2 regions of the Fictibacillus nanhaiensis genome follow, and region 2 is predicted to be linked to the other one. Evidence: riboswitches for the same ligand, from Rfam matches in the RefSeq annotation. Region 2 holds a riboswitch; the other holds the start of a gene.

The links. Region 2 has a riboswitch for S-adenosylmethionine ahead of ACFS5O_RS08145 (methionine ABC transporter ATP-binding protein). Riboswitches for the same ligand answer to the same signal wherever they lie in the genome.
Region 1: it holds a riboswitch for S-adenosylmethionine, as region 2 does, so the genes downstream of both, ACFS5O_RS04190 (LLM class flavin-dependent oxidoreductase) here and ACFS5O_RS08145 (methionine ABC transporter ATP-binding protein) in region 2, are expected to answer to the same signal.

The regions. Positions count from the first base shown of each region.
Region 1 is NZ_JBHUPF010000006.1:77,725-80,863, reverse strand. Features, by position in the region: gene ACFS5O_RS04195 (MetQ/NlpA family ABC transporter substrate-binding protein) at 1-9, opposite strand, end outside; gene ACFS5O_RS04190 (LLM class flavin-dependent oxidoreductase) at 33-1,424, opposite strand; SAM riboswitch class I at 1,541-1,642, opposite strand; SAM riboswitch class I at 1,795-1,907, shown strand; gene ACFS5O_RS04185 (acyl-CoA dehydrogenase family protein) at 2,194-3,139, shown strand, end outside.
Region 2 is NZ_JBHUPF010000006.1:911,370-914,508, forward strand. Features, by position in the region: gene ACFS5O_RS08135 (anti-sigma-I factor RsgI family protein) at 1-971, shown strand, start outside; gene ACFS5O_RS08140 (hypothetical protein) at 1,092-1,436, shown strand; SAM riboswitch class I at 1,516-1,646, shown strand; gene ACFS5O_RS08145 (methionine ABC transporter ATP-binding protein) at 1,955-2,980, shown strand; gene ACFS5O_RS08150 (methionine ABC transporter permease) at 2,973-3,139, shown strand, end outside.

The sequences.
Region 1 (3,139 bases), 830 kb from region 2:
TCGTTTCATAAGATTTCTCCTCCACTCTCCACTTATTTACTTTCCGTTAACACCGGTCTAAATCTAGCCGCTGGATGATCATTAGGCAGCAAAGGTTGTCCAGGTGTAAACAATTTTTCACGAAGCGTGCCCCTGTTGTACTCTTTTTTGTATAGTCCTCTTTCTTGAAGAACAGGTACAACAAGCTCTACAAAAGCTTCTAAGTCTCCTGGTGTTACAAGGTGATTTAGGTTAAAACCGTCTACGCCAGACTCTTCAAACTGCTTTTGAATACCATCCGCTACCTCTTCAGGGTTCCCCACTATGAAACTACCTCTGTCAGGAGACTCGAAGCGATTCAATACTTCTCCCACTGTTAACGGTTTAGGCGCATCCGTAGTGAGTGTGGCGGCTTTATAATGTCCGCCCTCTGTTGATTTGTTGTACGAGAATGGAAGTTCCGGATCTAACTCTTCATACTCCGCGATATCATAACCGCTCGCTCCATACTGCGCTTTTGCAGCATCCGCGCTCCAAACACTTGCATATTCTTTGAATTTCTCCTCCGCCTCTTCAGTCGTTCTCCCCACCACCACATTTAAAAATGAAAAGATCTTAAGGTTTTCTGGGTTTCGGCCATGTTTGATAGCGCGTTTACGAATGTCGTCCGCATAAAAACGAATTCTCTCTGGTGTTGGACCACCTACAAAGATGCATTCAGCATGCTTTGCCGCAAAGTCTCGTCCTCTCTCAGACGTTCCCGCTTGATAGATAACAGGTGTGCGCTGCAGAGATGGTTCACTTAAGTGAGGTCCTTCCACGCTAAAATATTGTCCTTCATGATTGATCTCATGAACTTTTTCAGGATCCACCAGTTTATTGTTTTCAACATCTTCAACAACGGCTCCGTCTTCCCAGCTGCTCTCCCAAAGTTTATAAGAAACATCTAAATATTCATCTGCGATGTTGTATCGTTCATCGTGTTTAATCATATTCTGCAGTCCAAAATTCCTTGCCGCATTCGGCAGATAAGAGGTGACTACGTTCCAAGCAATTCGGCCATTCGTTAGATGGTCTAGCGTAGAAAAGCGGCGCGCGTTCCCAAACGGCTGTTCATACGTTGTGCTTACCGTCACGGCAAAAGATAGATTTTCTGTTACGCTCGCCATAGCCGATACAAGAAGTGCGGGATCATTTAAAGGAACTTGAAGTCCATCTTGAATAGAAGGTGTCTTGCTTTGTCTATAAACGTCATAAACGCCCAATACATCTGCAAAGAACACAGCATCAAACTTCCCTCTTTCTAAAAGCTTCGCATACTCAATCCAGTATTTTAGATCTTTATAACCTCTATGTCTCTTGTTCTCCGGGTGCTTCCAAAGGCCATGAGAATTGTGCATGGCACTCGTCATCTCAAACGCGTTCAACAAAATTTCTTTACTCAACATACATTCCTCCGTATCCAATTTTTTCGTACCCGTTCCAAGAGAAAATAAAAAACCTCTTCAACTATGAGAAGAGGTTAAAAAATACGTGAAATAAACATACGTATATAGATTTCCTCTTATCTTTCAAGCTTTCGCCTGCTGGAATTGGCACAGTCCTAAAAATAGTTGTTGCCGAGGCTTCAAAGGGCCAGTCCCTCCACCTCTCTCGATAAGAAATCGATATGATTCAATTTAATAACGAAATATACAGGATTAAAAATAGCCTGTCAATGCAATTTAAAAAAATAAAATAATTTTCTTAACAATCAGTTTTTAGTTGACAGTGGTTGGCATTATCCTCTATAGTGATGACTAATAATTAAATATTTTCTTATCAAGAGTCAGGGGAGGAACTGGTCCTACGATCCTGCAGCAACCGCTTTGTTCAAAAGAAAGGTGCTAATTCCAGCAGATGTTTTTTTAATGTCTGAAAGATGAGAGAGCGTGTTAGCATATGGAATCTACGTCCTCTTTCGTCTTTGAAAGAGGGCTTTTTTGTTTTTCCTTCGCTGTTCTTGTGTGTAGTTGATTTCCGCTCCAGGACGCTCGCTTTCCGCGGGGCGAGCGGTGAGCCACTTCGCGCTTCGCGCCCTTAAGGGTCTCACCTGCTCACTCGTCCCGCAGGAGTCTAGCACCTTGCGCTGCAATCAACCTATCGAAGAAGACTTATAACAAAACCAATCCAAAACCAAAAACCACTTACAGATAAAAAAATTAGGAGGGAACTATGAGCATTCCATTGAGAAAAACCACTGAAATAGATCATTTTGAAGAAGCGATAAATACCGCACTAGCACTAAAAGAAGTTTTCAAGAAACGGGCAGAATTTGTAGATCGAGAAGGCGTTTTTCCTTATGAGAATTTCCAAGATTTAAAGGATGCTGGCTTTCTTTCTCTTACCATTCCAAAAGAATATGGCGGTAAAGGGTTAAACCTAGTTGAATTCTTAACCATTCAAGAACATTTAGCGGAGGGAGATGCTCCTACTGCCCTTTCTCTTGGGTGGCATTTGGGTACTTTTTTAGAGGCGGCGGAAAACCAGCATTGGAGTGGTGATGCGTTCGCTGATCTTAGCCGGAAAGTAGTGGAACAAAAAGCACTCATCAACTTGGCACAAACAGAGCGTGCGACAGGAAGTCCTTCTCGCGGAGGTATTCCTACAACAACCGCTGTTAAGAAAGCAGATGGATGGTTGATCAACGGAAGCAAAGCTTTTACTTCTATGGCAGAGGCCCTTGATTACTCGGTCGTAACCGCTACCATTTCAGAAACTAACCATAAAGGATTTTTCTTAGTGAATCATCGTGAAAAAGGGGTTTTTGTAAAAGAAACATGGGACAGTATCTCTATGAGAGGCACAAAAAGTGACGATCTCCTTTTGAAAGATGTTTATGTGTCCAAGGAAAACCTTCTTGTTGTTGAAGATGAGAAGAACATCGTTCCGAAAGGCTGGTATCTTCAAGTCCCTGCTGTGTACTTAGGTATCGCAAGAGCTGCGCGGAATTATGCAATTGAATTTGCGTCAGAATATAGCCCTAACACGTTATCAGGACCTATCTCAGAAGTACCTGAGGTGAGAAGAAAGATTGGCAAGATTGAACTTGAGCTATTCCAAGCGAGAACAATTCTTCATGCCGTTGCTGAAAAATGGGTAAATCAGCCTGAACAACGTA
Region 2 (3,139 bases):
CCTTTCTTTTTCTTTCGGGTCTCATGCCGAATAGCAGCCATTCCGCTGCGGCTGCATATGTTAGCTTTGATATCAATCCAAGCCTCGAGGTTGGCGTTGACGACGAAATGAGAGTTGTTGAAATGGATGCTTTTAACGATGAAGCTAAACAGATCGTTAAGAAATACAATTTTTCTACTGACGATCGTTTGCCGTTTGAAGTATTTGCGGATCAACTCATTAAAGCTTATCAATCAGAAGGCTATATGGAAGAAAATCAATCCATGTTGATCACTACAGTATCTGATAAATCGAGTGATAAGAAAACCAAGCAGGAATTAGATCAGGCGCTGAACGCTATTGTGAAGAAAGCCGTCGTTCAGTATCCTGTAGCCATTACTGTTTCTGAAACGAACCATGAAGTTCGAAAAAAAGCAAAACAACTAGGCGTATCTTCTGGTAAATACACAGCTTTTCAAGAAGCAACGAAGAACGACAAACAACTTAAAGAAGAAAAGATTAAAGAAGTGAAGTTTCAAGAACTTAAGGTAAATGCCACTTCTTCTAAAGATATTAAATCTGTTCCCCATCCACGTAAAATTAAGGCTGCACCACATGAAGTCAAAGGAAAGTCTTCTGATGAACGTATGAAAAAAGAAGCTAAACAACATTCGGTTAAAGAGTCTAAAGAAAACCTTGTTAAACCTCAAAAGGTTACGAACGAAAAACGAAATGATGAAGAACGCAACAAAAACATCAAGTCTAATAACAAAAATGGTCTTAAGCAACAAGAGAAAAAAGTAGAACCTAAAATGATGAAGGATCCTGCGAGGTCCCAAAAAAACGGTAAGAACTTTAAACAACCAAAAGAACAAAGAAAAGAAAACAAACAGCAGGATAAGAACTACAACAAGCAAAATAATAGAAACGAAACTAAAAAAGATGATCAAAGACATGAAAATGATAAGCAAGAAAAGAAACATAAACACTAATTATGAGATAACGTGTCGTAAAACCAATTACGATTCCTTCTGGCTGTCGAAGGGTTTATAAAGGTATATGAATATTCCTCTAGAATCGGTGAAGTAACAACCAATTCGGGGGGATTTTTAATGTTGGATATTCGCTACTTTGAAAGTCAAATCGCAAAAAGTCCATATCTTTCTCTTTATAATATTCCGGTAAAGCCCAGTTTTAAATGTAAGGATGACACCACACTGAAAATTGAATACAGAGAAGGAGAGCGGAACAGAACAGTCACGTTTACAGGAAATCCGAAGTATCTATCGTTGTTACTTGAAGGGAAAATGAAGCTTAGCACATTATTGAGACAAGAGATGATTGAGTTCCAAGGTACACTGAGACAACGCTTAAAATGGGAAGCGATTTTTTACTTGAGTTCCCATTGGGAAGAAATCTCTGCTGGGGTATTAGTTCGAACTGCTAAAAATATTTGACACGAATCGACAAGGATGATAATATTCTTCACAGTGATTCATAAATGCATCGCTTTAACTTAATAAAGTAACACTTTTTTACTTATCACGAGAGGTGGAGGGACTGGCCCTATGAAACCCGGCAACCGCTAGATCATTGCATTCTTATGAATGGTGAACTAGAAAGGTGCCAATTCCTGCAAGGCTTTAAGTAGTCTTGGGAGATGAGGAGAACGTGCATAGAATATAATATGCCTTTCTGCTCATATTGAAGCAGAGAGGCATTTTTTGTTGTTTATCCTAAAGTGATTACAAGTTGATGTTTAGTTAAGACATCACTGAGTAGTTGATTGGAGTGGAAGGTGCGAGACTCCTGTGGGACGAGCGGTCAGGTGAGACCCTTAAGGGCGCAAAGCGGCAAGGGGCTCACCGGTCGCCCCGCGGAAAGCGAGCATCCTGAAATGGAGATCAACCACGTTCAAAAGCAACATTGTATGCTGAAGATAGCAATATTTTAGATAAGAAATGAGGTAAGAATCTTGATTAATTTACAGTCAGTCCGTAAAGTCTTTCAAACCAAAGATGGTGAAGTAAAGGCAGTTGATACGGTAGATTTAAACATAAAGCAAGGAGAAATATACGGAATTATTGGTTACAGTGGCGCGGGTAAGAGTACATTGATCCGAATCCTTAACATGTTGGAGCGTCCGACTAGCGGTACAGTTACGATCGGTGGCAAAAACATGTCTGAGTTGTCATCGAAAAAACTTAGAGAAGCCAGACAAGAAATCTCTATGATCTTTCAGCATTTTAACTTGTTATGGTCTCGCACAGTAAGAGAAAACATCGCTTTTCCTCTTGAAATTGCGGGTTATCCAAAAGCTAAAATCAAACAGCGTGTTGATGAGTTGATCGATCTTGTAGGATTAGAAGGTCGTGGTGGTTCCTATCCATCACAACTAAGTGGGGGGCAAAAGCAGCGTGTAGGTATTGCGCGTGCTCTTGCTAATGAGCCGAAAGTTCTTTTATGTGATGAAGCCACTTCAGCACTCGATCCTAAAACAACAGACAGCATTCTGGATCTACTTGTTGAGATCAATAAAAAGTTAGATCTGACAATTGTTCTTATCACTCATGAGATGCATGTCATCAGAAAAATCTGTCACCGTGTAGCTGTTATGGAGCAAGGTAGAGTGGTAGAAGAAGGCGATGTTTTAAACGTCTTTAAAAATCCGACAGAACCTATTACGAAGGATTTTGTGAAACAAGTAACAGAACCTGAAGAAACGGTAGATACGATTAAACAGTTCATTTCTGAATTTCCTGAAGGTCGAATCGTTCAGCTGACTTTCATCGGTGGACGAGCGGGACAGCCTTTAATCACAGAATTGATTCGTAAGTATGAAGTGGATGTTAATATTCTTCAAGGGAAGATTACTCAGACTCAGAATGGACCTTATGGGACGTTGTTTATTCAGATAAAAGGTACAGAACCTGCACTAGCTCGTGCAATGGAGTTTTTAAATAGTGTGCAGGTTGAAGTAGAGGTGATTCATAATGCTTAGTACATGGTTCCCAAATGTTCAATGGGACGTTCTATTAGAAGCTACAAAAGAAACGTTATATATGTCGGCTATCTCAGTTGTCATTACATTTTTCTTAGGGCTCGCTCTCGGATTAGCGTTATTCTTAACTTCTCCAGGAAACTTGTGGGGAAATAAGTT